Regions from separate parts of the Methylobacterium sp. A54F genome, predicted to be linked through region 2. Evidence: predicted binding sites of a transcription regulator. Region 2 holds the regulator's gene; each other region holds the start of a gene.
The links. Region 2 encodes LexA, which represses DNA repair genes until DNA is damaged. Its sites were predicted from a motif close to TGTTCNNNNTGTGTTCNG; they were not measured.

Region 1 (5,112 bases), on a different contig from region 2:
GCTGACGAGCCTGTTCGCGCTCACCGGCGAGGCCGCTGACCTGTTCGGCTTCTTCTGCCTCGTCAGCGGGGCGGTCTGGTTCTTCAACGGCCTCCTGTTCCTGTCGAATGCCTCGTTCAACAACCTCGGCGCGCCGTTCCTGTCCACCGCCCTGAACTGGGGCCGGGCGAGCCTCGGCACCATGCCGCCGGCGCTCCTCGGCGCCGCCCTCTACGGGCCCCGTGGTGTCATCGCGGGGGTCGGCCTCGGTTCGCTGCTGTTCGGCGTGATCGGGATCGGGCTCGCCTACCGCACGGTGGACCGCCTGCAGCGCCGCGCGCCCCCGGCTCCGCAGGCGGTCCGGGCCGAGAGCGAGGCGGCGCTGGCGGCCGGCGCGCCCCAGCACGGCGCGGTGGTGTGAGGCGCTCAACTGGCCAAGTGCGCCCCGGTGCGACTAGGGTGGGGGCTCAGTGTGAGGCCCGACCGCCATGTTCAACCCGCTCGACATGCTCCAGGCGCAGAACGGCGCCGGCCTGCAGGGGATGGGGCAGCAGTTCGGCCTGACCCCGGAGCAGACCCGCCGCGCCTTCGAGGCGCTGATGCCGGCCTTCGCCCTCGGCCTGCAGAAGACCGGCGAGATGGGCGGCTTCGCGCCGTTCTTCGGGATGGCGGGCACGCCCTGGGGCGGCCAGCCCAAGGCCGCCGAGGCGCCGCTCGCGCAGCTGTTCGGCTCGCCGATGCTGGCGCAGGCGGTGCTCCAGCAGGCCTCCGCGGCGAGCGGGGTCGGCTCGCAGGTGCTGCGCCAGATGCTGCCCGTGATGGCCGGCATGGTGGTGGCGAGCCTCGTCCACATGCTTCTGAACCAGCCGGCCCCCTCCGAGCCCGCCCGTGCGCCGACGCCCGAGCCGTTCCCGATGAACGCCGTCTGGGCCGACATGATGCGCGCCTTCCTGCCGGCCCAGCAGCCGGCGCCCGCGCCCGCCCCGGCCCCGAAGGCCCGCGGCCCGGCGCCGAAGCCCGCCGCGTCCCGCCCGGCGCCGGGCGCGGCGGAGGAGCGGACCGAGACGCCCGCCTACGACATGTTCCATCAGATGCTGCAGACCGGCGCGGAGGTGCAGGAGCGCAACGTCAAGGCGATGCAGGGCATCTTCGACGCGTTCTGGACCGAGGCCGAGCGAGACAAGGGGTCCGCGGCGGGATCCGCGGCGCCGGCCGGCCCGGACGGGGCGGCCCCGGAGGGCCCGAAGCCCCCCGAGCCGGCCGCCCCCCGGACGGAGGGCAAGCCCGGCGGCCGCGGGAAGCCCGAGCGCGGCTGACGCCCGGTCACTGGACGGCGGTGGTGACCTGGGTGTTGACCGTGTTGAACAGCGTGCCGACCTGACTGCCGACGGCCCGGGCGGACGCCACGATGGCGATCGAGATCAGCACGCCGATCAGCGCGTACTCGATGGCGGTGGCGCCGCGGGCGTCCCGGGCGAAGGCGCGCAGGCGTGCAGCGGCCCGCTCGGCCTTCCGCGGGCCGGCCGCCCCCGCGGCTCCCGGAACCTTTGCCATCACGCTCACCCCCTCCGCCACGATGGCGTCGCCGCAACCTAGAGGCCGGCGCGTTGACGAGCCTTTAAGACGATCGCGGAAGGGCCGGGATTGTCGTGCGGGGCGGGCGTCGGGTCAGTCGCGCCCGGCCTCCTTGCGCAGGGCGTCGATCCGCTTCGAGGCCTCGGCCTTGTCGAGGTCCGGGTCGAACGCCTTCGGCTCCTTGGTCTCCTCCGAGAGCGTCTTCAGGTAGGAGGCCTGCGCGCCGGTCATCGGCTCACCGCCGGTGGTCCACTGGTCCGGATCCTTGATCTGGTTCGAGACGTCCTTCGGATCGGCCTTCGGATTGGCGTCCTTCGCGGAGTCCTGCGCTTGAGCGGCCTTGGACATGAGAGAACCTTTCGTTCCTGAAACGTTCTACTCAACACCCCGGCCCGCCCAGGGTTCCGAAGCCCGGCGCGGCAGGCTGCCGCGCAAGGTTTGGAGTATCGGCGCGGCAGGCTGCCGCGCAAGGTTTAGAGGGTCGGCGCGGCAGGCTGCCGCGCCGGGGCCGGTCCGCTCAGGCCGCGTGGGCCTTCGGCTGCACCTCGGCGGTGTAGTCGTCCATCAGCGTCTTGGTGAGCGCGGCGGGCGTGAACCGGTAGGGGCCGATCTCGGAGACCGGCGTGACCTCGGCGGCCGAGCCCGTGATGAAGCACTCGGAGAAATCCGACATCTCCTCGGGGCGGATGCGGCGCTCGGTCACCGCGATGCCGCGGCGGCGGGCGAGCTCGATCACCGTCTGCCGGGTGATGCCGTTGAGGAAGCGGTCGGCCTGCGGCGTGTGGAGCACACCGTCCCGGACAAAGAAGACGTTGGCGCCCGTGCACTCGGCGACGTTGTCCTCCCAGTCGAGCATCAGGGCGTCGGCGTAGCCCTTGTTCTCGGCCCGGTGCTTCGAGATCGTGCAGATCATGTAGAGGCCCGCCGCCTTCGAGGTGGAGGGGGCGGTGCGCGGGTCGGGCCGGCGGTAATCGGCGATGTCGAGGCGGATGCCCTTCATCTTGGTGGCCGGGTCGAAGTAGCTCGGCCACTCCCAGGCCGCGACGGCGAGGTGGATGGTGTTGGCCTGCGCGGCCACGCCCATCATCTCGGAGCCGCGCCAGGCGACCGGGCGCAGGTAGGCGTCCCGCAGGCCGCTGGTGCGCAGGACGAGCTGCTTGGCGGCCTCGATCTCGTCGACGCTGTAGGGGATCGTGAAGTCGAGGAGCTCGGCCGATGCCTTGAGGCGTTCGGCGTGCTGGCGGCTCTTGAAGATCTGCCCGCCATAGGCCCGCTCGCCCTCGAACACCGAGGATCCGTAGTGGAGACCGTGGCTCAGCACGTGGATCTTGGCCTCCCGCCACGGCACCATGGCGCCATCGTACCAGATCGTGCCCTCGCGCTCGTCGAACGGGATCACGGACATGGGGATCAGTCTTCCTTCTCGTGCGGCCGGGCGGGGGCCGCCAGGAACGTCGGGGTCCGGCTCGCCGCAGGGTCGGGCTTGCCGCTCCGGCGCGCGCGTGCGAGGCGCATGCGGGCGCGCGCCGCCAGGGACGCGTTCTGCCGGAAGGGTTGACGGGTAGCAACCGGGCTGGGATATGTCAACAACACTGACTTATATCGAGACAGACCACGACGTGACCCGCGCCACACCGATGGACTCCGCCGCCTCGGCCGAGACGCCCGCCGACGCAGCGCACCCGCCCGGGCCGCAGGTCGAGGGGGCGCTGACCAGCGACGACCTGATCGAGCTGCTGTTCTTCGCCTACCGGGACTTCGTCGGCGACCCCGACCGGATCCTCGCGGAGTACGGCTTCGGCCGGGCCCATCACCGGGTCCTGCACTTCGTCGACCGCTATCCGGGCCTTACCATCGCCGAACTCCTCGACATCCTGCGCATCACGAAGCAGAGCCTCAACCGGGTGCTGAAGGATTTGATCGAGCAGGGCTACATCGCGCAGAAGACCGGCACGAGCGACCGCCGCCAGCGGCTCCTCTACTGCACCGACCGCGGGGCCGGCCTCGCCCGGGACCTGACCCGCGTGCAGGTCCGCCGCGTCGCCCGGGCGCTCTCCGAGCCGGACGGGATCCAGGCCCAGACCCAGGCACCCGCCCAGACGCCGGACCAAGGGTCCGCCCAGACCTCGGCGCACGCCTTCCTGCTCGCGATGATCGAGCCGGACGAGCGCGCCGCCGTGCGGCGCCTGATGGCCCGCCGGGTGCGAGGCGCCGCGTGAGCGCCGCCGCCCGGGCCGACCTGCCGGACCAAGCCCCCCACATCCTGGTCGTCGACGACGACCGCCGGGTGCGGGAGCTCCTCTCCCGCTACCTGTTCGAGCAGGGCTTTCGCGTCACGGCCGCGGCGAACACGGAGGAGGCCCGGGCCAAGGCCCAGAGCCTGGTGTTCGACGCCCTGGTGCTCGACGTGATGATGCCGGGCGAGAACGGCTTCGACTACGCCCGCAAGGTCCGCGAGACCTCCCGGGTGCCGATCCTGATGCTCACCGCCCGGTCCAACCCGAACGACCGGGTGACGGGCCTGGAGATCGGCGCCGACGACTACCTGCCGAAGCCCTTCGACCCGCGCGAGCTGATCCTGCGCCTCAACAACATCATCAACCGGGCGGCCGGCCCCCGCCGCGAGGTCGGCGGCGACGTGGTGACCTTCGGCCCCTTCTCCTACCGGATCGACCGGGGCGAGCTGCGCCGCGAGGATGAGATGATCCGGATCACCGAGCGCGAGCGCGAGATCCTGACGATCCTGGCCGCGGCGCACGGCGCCAACGTCGAGCGCGAGGCGCTCGCGGGTGCCGGCGGCGCGGCGGCCGAGCGCACCATCGACGTCCAGATCAACCGCCTGCGCCGCAAGACCGAGGTGGACCCGGCCAACCCGACCTTCCTGCAGACCGTGCGCGGCGTCGGCTACCGCCTCGCGGTGGATTGAGGCCGCCATGGCCGGTGGCTACGACCGCGCGCCCGAGGCGGCCCTGCCGAAGCCGGCGCCCGCCCCCCGCGGACTGCCGGCCCTGCGCGCCCTGTGGCGGCGCCTCGCCCGGGCCATCGGCGACGTCCTGCCGAAGGGCCTCTACGCCCGCTCGCTGATCATCATCATCGCCCCCGTGGTGCTGCTGCAGTCGGTGATCGCCTACACCTTCATGGAGCGGCACTGGCAGCTCGTGACGAAGCGGCTCTCCTCTGCCGTCACCGCCGACGTCGCGGCCCTCATCGACATCTACGAGAGCTACCCGCAGGACCGGGACGCGGAGACGCTGACCCGCATCGCCGGCGAGCGCCTCAACCTCGACCTCGACATCCTGAAGGGAGCAAAGCTCCCGAATCCCGGGCCCCGGCCGTTCTTCTCGATCCTCGACGAGGCGCTGTCCGACGAGATCAAGCGCCAGATCCGCCGCGCGTACTGGATCGACACGGTGGGCCGCTCGAACCTGATCGAGATCCGGGTCGCCATCCCGGACGGCGTGATGCGGATCACGGCGCGCCGGAGCCAGGCCTACGCCTCGAACTCCCACATCTTCCTCGTCTGGATGATCGGCTCGTCGCTGGTCCTCCTCGGCGTCG
Region 2 (5,112 bases):
ACTGAATGTTGGCGTGGAGCGGGGCCGCGGGTCGGATCGACCCGTCCGGTCGCGGGCGTGTAGCATGAGCCCGAGCACTTGAGGAAACGCCGTTCGGGCCGGAACGTGCCGGCGATTCGCGGCGCGTCCGGGCGAGGGTTTCCGGCGGCACCATCGGGCGGCACGCATGGGCGGAGGGGGGAGCGGGGCCGGGAGCATCGCGGCGGCGCGGTCGGGCGTCGCGTGGCGCCGCCTCGCCCCGTTGCCCGCCATCCGGGCGTTCTTCGGCGCCGGCCTCGCCGTGGAGGCGGAGCAGCGGCGGCTCTTCCCGTGGCTCGCCGTCGCCTTCGGCCTCGGCATCCTCGTGCGCTTCACCGCGGCGGACGGCAGTCCGGCGCTCGCCGCGCCGCTCATCGCCGGCGGTGCCTGCCTGGCGCCGATGCCCTGGCTCGGCGGGCGCCCCGTCGCGCGGGCGCTGGCGCTCGCCGCGGTCGCCGCCTTCCTGGGCTTCGCGGCGGCCGAGTGGCGGATCCTCCGGGTCGAGGCGCCGGTCCTCGCCCGCACCACCATCGGCCCGCTCACCGGCTTCATCGAGGCCCTCGACGAGCGCGACGAGGGGGCCCGGGTGGTCGTGCGGGTGTCGGGCTTCGGCGGCCTCGCCGCGGGGCAGCGGCCGGCGCGGGTGCGCGTCTCCTACAAGCGGGCGGAGGCGCTGCGGCCGGGCGATTTCATCGCCGCCACCGCGCGCCTCCTGCCGCCGCCCGAGGCCGCGCGGCCGGGCGGCTACGATTTCGCCCGCGACGCCTACTTCCGCGGCATCGGCGCGGTGGGCTCGCTCGTGGGGCGGATCGAGGTCCGCGCGCCGCCCGAGCCCCCCGACCTCGGCCTGCGGATCGCCGCGGCGGTCGATGCGGCGCGCAACGCCCTGACGCGGCGGATCACCGACGCCAACGGGGGGCAGGCCGGCGCGGTCGCGGCGGCCCTCGTCACGGGCAAGCGCGGCCTGATCAGCCCGGAGACCAGCGCGGTGCTGCGGGCGGCCGGGATTTACCACGTCATCTCGATCTCGGGGCTCCACATGGTGCTCGCCGCCGGCGTGGTGTTCTGGCTGATCCGGGCGATCCTCGCCCTCGTCCCGTTCCTCGCCCTCACCTGGCCGATCAAGAAGATCGCCGCGGGCTTCGCGATGACGGGCGTGACCGCCTACTGCGTGTTCTCGGGCTGGGACGTGGCGGCCGAGCGGGCGCTCCTCATGACCCTGATCATGCTCGGCGCGATCCTGGTGGACCGGCCCGCCCTCAGCATGCGCAACCTCGCCCTCGCGGCGCTGGTGGCGCTCGCCCGCGAGCCGGAGGCGCTGCTCGGCCCGAGCTTCCAGATGTCGTTCGGCGCGGTCGCCGGGCTCATCGCCTGCGCGCCGCTCCTCGGCGCCGGGTTCCTGCGGCGGGAGGGGGCCGGGCGCCTGGGGCGCCTGATCGCGCTCGCCGGGACCGCCGTCATCGGAACGCTCGCCACGACCCTCGTCGCGCAATGCGCCACCGCGCCGTTCGCGACCTATCACTTCCAGACCGTGCAGCCGTTCGGGATCCTCGGGAACGCCCTGACCCTGCCCCTGGTCTCCCTCGCGGTGATGCCCGCCGCGGTGCTCGGCATCCTGGCCTACCCCTTCGCCCTGGACCAGCCGGTCTGGTGGCTGATGGGCCTCGCGGTGCGGGGCATGCTCACGACCTCCGAGTGGATCGCCGGGTTCGGCCACGCCACCGTCGTGGTGCCGGCCTTCGGCACGGGCGCCCTCGCGCTCCTCGGCCTCGCCCTGCTCCTCGCGACGCTGCCGGCCTCGCGCCTGCGCTGGCTGAGCCTCGCCCCGGCGGCCCTCGGCCTCGCACTCGCGGCGGTCCCGGAGCGGCACGACCTCTACGTCGATCGCGAGGGCGGGGGCCTCGCGCTGCGCGACGGCGCAGGCCGGCTGATGCTGGTCGGGCGGGCGCCGTCCTTCGTGGTCGAACAATGGCTGCGCGCCGACGGGGACGGGCGGCAGGCCTCGGAGCTTGCCGCGGGCGGGCGCTGCGATCGCCTCGGGTGCACCGCGACGATGGCGGGGGGCGGCGCGGTCGCCCTGGTGCGAGATGGCCGTGCCTTCGCGGAGGATTGCGCCCGGGCCGCGATCCTCGTCAGCGCCCGAGCGGCACCGGCGGCCTGCGCGGCACCGCTCGTGATCGACCGGGCTTACCTCGCCCGGCACGGCGCCGTGGCGATCCGCTTCACGGGCGAGGGCCCGCGCGTCACGAACGCCCGCGATCCGGTCCGCACGCCGCCCTGGCGACGGCCAAGTCCCGCGGCGCGGCCCGAACCCGCCCAGGGACCGCCCGCCACCGTGCGGCCGCCGGGCGAGGACGAGCCCGACCCGCCCTCAGCCGAATCGCTTCAGTAGCGCCGGACGAGGCTGACGAGGCGACCCTGGATCCGAACGCGGTCCGGCCCGAACACCCGCGTCTCGTAGGCGGGGTTCGCCGCCTCCAGCGCGATCGAGGAACCGCGGCGACGCAGGCGCTTCAGGGTCGCCTCCTCGTCGTCGATGAGCGCCACGATGATGTCGCCGGTGTTGGCGGTCTCCTGCTTGCGGATGACCACGAGGTCCCCGTCCAGGATGCCGGCCTCGACCATCGAATCGCCGCGAACCTCGAGCGCATAATGCTCACCGCCCGCCACGAAGTCCGGCGACAGGGTGATGGCATGGCTCTGGTTCTGGATCGCGGAGATCGGCGTACCGGCCGCGATGCGTCCCATCACGGGGATCGTCACGGCCCGGCCCGCCTCATCGACGATCTGCGTCGTGGTCGGCCGCGGCGGCGCAGCCTTCGCCCGTCCGCCCTCGACGACGCTCGGGGTGAAGCGCCGCACCTCGCTCGCCGCGCCGGCGGCGCTGCCGAGCGTCTCGGGCATGCGAATCACCTCGATCGCGCGGGCCCGATTCGGCAGGCGACGCAGGAAGCCGCGCTCCTCCAGGGCGGTGATCAGGCGGTGAATGCCCGACTTCGACTTGAGGTCCAGCGCATCCTTCATCTCATCGAAGGAGGGAGGCACGCCGCTCTCGCGCATGCGCTGCTGGATGAAGCGGAGGAGATCCAACTGCTTACGCGTCAGCATCGGTTCGACCTGTCTCAAGGTGGGCGCCCACGCGGCGCGCGGTCGCAGAAACAAACAGCGAACAGGCTAAACGTTCCGCAAGTGTTCCGCAAGAGCGGCTCGAACCGGTCGGCACGAGTTCTGCTGTCTGGCCGCGGACGCCGGCCGGATGCCCGCGTCGGTCCCGCGCTGGCACAGGTCTCGTTCCGTCGCTGCGCGGGTCCGCCGCACCTCGGTAGACGTCTGCATTGTGCACCGGATGATTGTGCATCATTGGACTGAAAGCTAGAGCGTTCGGCCAAAATTCGAAGAGTGGGGGCGTGGTACCATGATGGGTGGCGAGCGGAGCGAGCGCGACGACCGCATGAACCTGTCCGGGTTCGAGGCGGCGCCGGAGGCGACGTCCGGGCGCACGATGGTGAGGCGGATCGCGGCGGCGCTCGGCACGAGCGAGGACGCCTTGCTGACGGGGGACCCCCTCGCGGGCGCCGGCGACCGTGAGGAGAGCGCGACCGATCTCGGCCTCGTGGCGCAGACCGCGGAACTCCTCGAGGCCTTCGGGCGCGTGACGGATCCGGCCGATCGCAGCCGCTGCCTCGCCTTCGTCCGGGAGGTCGCCGGCAAGGCTCGGCCCTGAGAGGATCGCACCCTCAGCCGAAGAGACCGGTGACGAGGTAGGTTCCGGCCGCGATGAGGGCGGCCGCCGGCAGGGTCAGCACCCAGGCCGTCACGATATCCCCGGCGACGCCCCAGCGCACCGCGGAGGCGCGCCGCGCCGCACCCACGCCGATGATCGCGCCCGTGATGGTGTGGGTCGTGGAGACGGGCACGCCGAGCCAGGTCGCGAGGAACAGGGTCAGCGCGCCCCCGGTCTCGGCGCAGAAGCCCTGCATCGGGTTGAGCCGGGTGATGCGCGAGCCCATCGTGTGCACGATGCGCCAGCCCCCGAACAGAGTGCCGAGCGCCATCGCCGACTGGCAGGAGAGCACGACCCAGAGGGGGACGTGGAAGCTCTCACCGAGGTGCCCCTGCGCGTAGAGCAGCACCGCGATGATCCCCATGGTCTTCTGGGCGTCGTTGCCGCCGTGGCCCAGCGAGTAGAGGGAGGCCGAGGCGAATTGCAGGATGCGGAAGCGCCTGTCCACGGCGAACGGCGTCGCGCGCACGCAGGCCCAGGACACGATCAGCACGAGGAGCAGCGCCAGCACGAAGCCGAGGAGGGGAGAGAGCACGATCGCCGCGACGGTCTTGAGGAGGCCGCCCCACACCACCGCGGAGAAGCCGGCCTTCGCCACGCCCCCGCCCACGAGGCCTCCGATCAGCGCGTGCGACGAGCTCGACGGGATGCCGAGGATCCAGGTCGCGACGTTCCAGACGATGGCGCCCGCGAGCGCGGCGAAGATCACCCGCGGGTCGACGATCCCCGCATCGACGATGCCGGTCCCGAGGGTCTGCGCGACGTGCAGCCCGAAGAACAGGAACGCGATGAAGTTGAAGAAGGCCGCCCAGAGCACCGCGTATTGCGGCCGCAGCACCCGGGTCGAGACGATGGTCGCGATCGAGTTCGCCGCGTCGTGCAGGCCGTTCAGGAAGTCGAACAGCAGCGCGAAGCCGACGAGGCCGGCGAGCAGGGGAAAGGCGAGGGCGCCCGCGTCCATCGCTCAGATGTTCTCGATGACGATGCCGCTGATCTCGTTGGCGACGTCCTCGAAGCGGTCGACCACGTCCTCGAGGTGCCCGTAGATCTCGCTGCCGATGATGTAGGCCATGGCGTTGCTGTCCGGGCCGGCCTTGCCGTGCGTGGCGAAGAGGTCCCGCAGGCCGCGCTCGTGCAATTCGTCCGAGCGCCCCTCGACCTTGGTGATCGCCTCGGTGAGCGTGCTGATGCGGCCGGCCTCCTGGCCGATCGCGCCGAGGAGGGGAATCGCCTGCGCGGTGAGGCGGGCGGCCTCCACCACCGTGCCGCCAAGCTCCTGCATCAGCGGCTCGAAGCTGCGCACCTCGTAG
Region 3 (5,112 bases), on a different contig from region 2:
GGCGGCCTCGAGCTGGGCGGCGGCCGTCGAGACGGCCTCGACGATCCCGCCGACCTGGCCCTCGAAGCCGTCGGCGAGGCCGAGGGCGGCGGCGCGCTGGGCGGCCTGGGCCGCGGCGGCCATCTGCTCCTGCTCGGCGCGGATCCGGCGCCGCTCCGCCAGGCTGTCGCGGAACTCCACCGCCGCCCCGGCGATCGCGCGCACCTCGCGGGGGCCGCCCGCCGGGATCGCGACGTCCTCCGCCCCGCGCCCGATGGCGGTGAGCGCCCGCGACATCTGGATCAGGGGGCGGGCCACCGCCGTGCCGAGGGCGACCGCGAGGGCGGCCGAGGCGAGGAGGATCGCGAGCCCCGCGCCGGCCCAGGCCGCGAGGCTGCGGTCGGCGGCGGCGCGGACCTGCCCGGCGGCGGCCGCGAGCTCCGCGGTCAGGCCGTCCTCGACGCCCTTGAGGGCGTCGATGCGCTGGCTGGCGAGCTTGAACCAGAGGGGGGCGTCGTGCACGGGCAGGGCCGCGCCCGGCAGCGTGTCGAGGATCGCCCCGCGCTGGCGGGCGACCTCGCGGGCCGCCTCCCCGGCCTCGGCCGCCTCGAGGGCCGCGATCCCCGCGCCCTGCGCCCGGGCCCGGAACTGGCCCGCGAAGGTGGCCTGGCTCGCCGAGAGCGTCGCGAGGCGCTTCAGCCCGGCGAGGTCGAGGCTGCCCGCCGCGATGATCGCGGAGGCCGCCGCCCGCTCCTGACCGGCGAACTCCTTCAGCTCCAGGAAGGCCGCGTAGGTGGCCACCCGGTTGGCGATGCCCGCATCCGCCACCGCGGCGGCCATCTCGCGCACCGCGCCGAGGCCCTCCCCGATCAGGCCGGTGAAGAAGGCGGCCGCCTGGGGCGGGGCGAGGGCGAGGGCGTCGATCGCCCGCCGCTCGCCCGCCACCCGGCCGAGGCCGTCGGCGAGGGCGGCGACCCGGCGGGCGAGGCCGGACCCGAGGGCGGCGCTGCCGGGCCCGGTCACGGCCTCGGCGAGGCCGCGGGCGGCCGCGTCGGTGCGGGCGCGCTGCGCGTCGAGCTCCGCCCGGAACTGGGTGCCCTTCGAGCCGAGGAACAGGCTGGAGGCGCCGCGCTCGCGCTGGGCCTCGTGCACGAAGGCGCTGATGCGGGCGGCGAGCCCGACGCCCTGCTCCACCCGGGCCATGCCGTCGCGCTGCTCCCAGCGCTCGTGCACCGCCAAGGCCGCCACCGCCGCGAAGGCGAGGCAGGGGGCCAGCGCCACCGCGAGGATGCGCCCGCGCAGGGAGGCCAGGAAGCCTCCGGACAGGGAGCGACCCGAGACCGGACCACGCGACAGCAAACCACCCGACATGCGAACACCCGGCAAGGTACGAAACAGGGAAACAATGCTTTCGCGGAGCGGCCGCGAGCGTTAACGGGTGTGTATCCGTGCCGGTAAACACCCGGTTGAAAGTACAGGAATTGCTTAAGAAAAGGCGCCGTTGCTGCATATATGAGCAGCTGGATTGAACCGTTGGAGTTCTCCGGGCGGCGCAACGGGGGCGCCCTGTGACACGCCCCGCGTCATCCCGGGGCGCCGCGGCGGCGTTGATCCTGTACTCTTTTCGTTCTAAGCATGCCCGCGCGCGCCTCGCGCCGCCCTGGGATCGCTCCGCGCCCGGGCCCGCGAGCCGGCCCTGCGCCGCGTCCGCCTTGTCCGCGGGGCGCAAGCCTCCACATGGCGGTTGCATCGGCGCGCCGCGCCGTGCCGCCGTCAGGCCGAGACTGCCCCGAGAGAACCGCTGCCCCATGGCCAAAGCCCAAGCCGCCAAGCCTTCCCGCAGCGTCGAGCCTTCCCGCAGCGCCAAGCCTCCGCGTCGTTCCAAGGCATCGGGCGCGGAGATCGTGAGCGCGGCACCGGCGGCGGCGGAGGACGCGCGCGACGCCCGCATGGCGGCGCTGTTCGACGGCGCCCGGGACGAGCGGGTGATCGCGGTGCGGGGCGCCCGCGAGCACAACCTGAAGAACGTCGACCTGACGATCCCCAGGGACAAGCTCGTGGTGTTCACCGGGCTGTCCGGCTCCGGCAAGTCGTCGCTCGCCTTCGACACGATCTACGCGGAGGGGCAGCGCCGCTACGTCGAGTCGCTCTCGGCCTACGCGCGGCAGTTCCTGGAGATGATGTCCAAGCCCGACGTCGACCAGATCGACGGGCTCTCGCCGGCCATCTCCATCGAGCAGAAGACCACCTCGAAGAACCCCCGCTCGACGGTCGGCACCGTCACCGAGATCTACGACTACATGCGCCTCCTCTGGGCGCGGGTCGGCATCCCCTACTCGCCCGCCACGGGGCTCCCCATCGAGAGCCAGACCGTGAGCCAGATGGTCGACCGGGTGCTGGCGCTCCCCGAGAAGAGCCGCCTCTACCTGCTCGCCCCCGTGGTGCGCGGCCGCAAGGGCGAGTACCGCAAGGAGATCGCGGAGTTCCAGAAGAAGGGCTTCCAGCGCCTGCGCGTCGACGGGGAACTCTACCCGATCGACGACGTGCCCAAGCTCGACAAGAAGCTGAAGCACGACATCGACGTGGTGGTGGACCGCATCGTGGTGCGCCCCGACATCGGCTCGCGCCTCGCCGAGTCCTTCGAGACGGCCCTGGAGCTCGCCGACGGCATCGCGGTGATCGAGTTCGCCGACGCCCCCGAGGGCGGGGCGGTGCCCGAGCCCGTCACCTTCTCGTCGCGCTTCGCCTGCCCGGTCTCCGGCTTCACGATCCCCGAGATCGAGCCGCGGCTGTTCTCCTTCAACAACCCCTTCGGGGCCTGCCCGACCTGCGGGGGCATCGGCCACGAGATGCGGATCGACCCCGAGCTCGTCATCTCCGACGAGGCCTTGAGCCTGAAGCGCGGGGCGGTGGCGCCCTGGGCGAAGTCGACCTCCCCCTATTACGGGCAGACCCTCGACGCGCTCGCCAAGCACTACGGCTTCAAGACCACCGTCGCCTGGTCCGCCCTGCCCCAGGCCGCCCGCGCCGTGATCCTCTACGGCTCCGGCGCGCAGCCGGTGCGCTTCGAGTACGACGACGGCCTGCGGGCCTACGCGGTGAACAAGCCCTTCGAGGGCGTGATCCCGAACCTGGAGCGCCGCTACAAGGAGACGGAGAGCGACGCGAGCCGCGAGGAGATCGGCCGCTTCATGAGCGAGACGCCCTGCGGGGCCTGCGCGGGCAAGCGGCTGAAGCCCGAGGCGCTCGCCGTGAAGGTCGCGATGCAGGACGTCGGCGAGGTCACGGCGCTGTCGGTGCGCGAGGCCCACCGCTGGTTCTCGGAGCTGCCGGGCAAGCTCACCGGCAAGCAGAACGAGATCGCGGTGCGCATCCTCAAGGAGATCCGCGACCGCCTCACCTTCCTGGTGGATGTCGGCCTCGAATACCTGACGCTCGCGCGCGGCTCCGGCTCGCTGTCGGGCGGCGAGAGCCAGCGCATCCGCCTCGCCTCGCAGATCGGCTCGGGGCTGACGGGCGTGCTCTACGTCCTCGACGAGCCCTCGATCGGCCTGCACCAGCGCGACAACGAGCGCCTGCTCGGCACCCTCAAGCGCCTGCGCGACCTCGGCAACTCGGTGATCGTGGTGGAGCACGACGAGGACGCGATCCTGCAGGCCGACTACGTGGTCGATGTCGGGCCGGGCGCAGGGATCCACGGCGGCGAGATCATCGCGCAGGGGACCCCCGCCGAGGTGCTGGCCAACCCCGCCTCGCTCACCGCGAAGTACCTCACCGGCGAGATGACGGTGCGCACCCCCACGGCCCGCCGCAAGGGCCGCAAGGGCAGCCTCAAGCTCGTCGGCGCCCGGGGCAACAACCTGAAGAACGTCTCCGTCGAGATCCCGCTCGGGACCTTCACGTGCATCACCGGCGTCTCGGGGGGCGGCAAGTCGACCCTCGTGATCGACACCCTCTACAAGGCGGTGGCCAAGAAGCTGAACGGCGCGCTGGAGCACCCCGCCCCCTACGAGCGCCTGGAGGGGCTGGAGAACCTCGACAAGGTCATCGACATCGACCAGTCGCCGATCGGCCGCACGCCGCGCTCGAACCCCGCCACCTACATCGGCGCCTTCACGCCGATCCGCGACTGGTTCGCTGGGCTGCCCGAGGCCAAGGCGCGGGGCTACCAGCCCGGCCGGTTCAGCTTCAACGTCAAGGGAGGTCGCTGCGAGGCCTGCTCGGGCGACGGCGTCATCAAGATCGAGATGCACTTCCTGCCCGACGTCTACGTCACCTGCGACGTCTGCAAGGGCAAGCGCTACGACCGCGAGACCCTGGAGGTGCGCTACCGCGCCAAGTCGATCGCCGACGTGCTCGACATGACGGTGGAGGAGGCCGCCGACCTGTTCAAGGCGGTGCCGGCGATCCGCGAGAAGATGGAGACGCTCGCCCGCGTCGGCCTGCACTACGTTCATGTCGGGCAGCAGGCCACCACCCTGTCGGGGGGCGAGGCGCAGCGCGTGAAGCTCTCGAAGGAGCTCGCCAAGCGCGCGACGGGGCGCACCCTCTACATCCTCGACGAGCCGACCACGGGCCTGCACTTCCACGACGTCGCCAAGCTCATGGAAGTGCTCCACGAACTCGTGGACCAGGGCAACACGGTGGTGGTGATCGAGCACAACCTCGAGGTGATCAAGACCGCCGACTGGGTGATCGACATGGGGCCCGAGGGCGGCGACGGCGGCGGCGTCGTGGTGGCCCAGGGCACGCCGGAGCAGATCGCGAAGTCGGCCGCGAGCCACACCGGCCGCTTCCTGCGCGACGTCCTGGCCCGCCGGCCCGCGACACCGCCCTCCGGTCGCCGCGCCGCCGCCGAGTAGCGGCCCGGCCGGGCCGCCGATTCGACCCCCGGCCGTCCGATTCGAACCGCCCCGGGCCGCCGGCCGGGGTCGCGGGCGGGCCCCGGGCGGCCCTCCGGAGGCCCCGCCGCGGGCCCCCGTCCCCCGGCCCGGTTGCGTCGCGCTGCGGCGCCCTTGCGCATTGCGCCCCACCCGCTTGCGCATCCGTCCCGTCTCCAAGCTCGGCCGCAAGAGCTTGAGCATTCGGTGCTATTTTGCCGGAAGCCGGTCCGGAAGGGCTCCGGGCGGGGTT

Region 1: ACLBXP_RS02680 (DUF3072 domain-containing protein) is a predicted target of LexA. The motif match lies at 1,915-1,932, and genes of this name have one in related genera.
Region 3: uvrA (excinuclease ABC subunit UvrA) is a predicted target of LexA. The motif match lies at 1,594-1,611, and genes of this name have one in related genera.

Annotation. Positions count from the first base shown of each region.
Region 1 is NZ_JBKFBF010000001.1:535,898-541,009, reverse strand. It holds gene ACLBXP_RS02695 (MATE family efflux transporter) at 1-400, shown strand, start outside; gene ACLBXP_RS02690 (DUF937 domain-containing protein) at 468-1,295, shown strand; gene ACLBXP_RS02685 (Flp family type IVb pilin) at 1,303-1,533, opposite strand; gene ACLBXP_RS02680 (DUF3072 domain-containing protein) at 1,648-1,902, opposite strand; gene ACLBXP_RS02675 (branched-chain amino acid aminotransferase) at 2,072-2,959, opposite strand; gene ACLBXP_RS02670 (MarR family winged helix-turn-helix transcriptional regulator) at 3,192-3,773, shown strand; gene ACLBXP_RS02665 (response regulator) at 3,770-4,480, shown strand; gene ACLBXP_RS02660 (ATP-binding protein) at 4,488-5,112, shown strand, end outside.
Region 2 is NZ_JBKFBF010000009.1:106,389-111,500, forward strand. It holds gene ACLBXP_RS16085 (ComEC/Rec2 family competence protein) at 167-2,410, shown strand; gene lexA (transcriptional repressor LexA) at 2,404-3,126, opposite strand; gene ACLBXP_RS16095 (hypothetical protein) at 3,434-3,742, shown strand; gene ACLBXP_RS16100 (anion permease) at 3,756-4,763, opposite strand; gene ACLBXP_RS16105 (DUF47 domain-containing protein) at 4,767-5,112, opposite strand, start outside.
Region 3 is NZ_JBKFBF010000010.1:87,574-92,685, forward strand. It holds gene ACLBXP_RS17260 (methyl-accepting chemotaxis protein) at 1-1,350, opposite strand, end outside; gene uvrA (excinuclease ABC subunit UvrA) at 1,788-4,841, shown strand.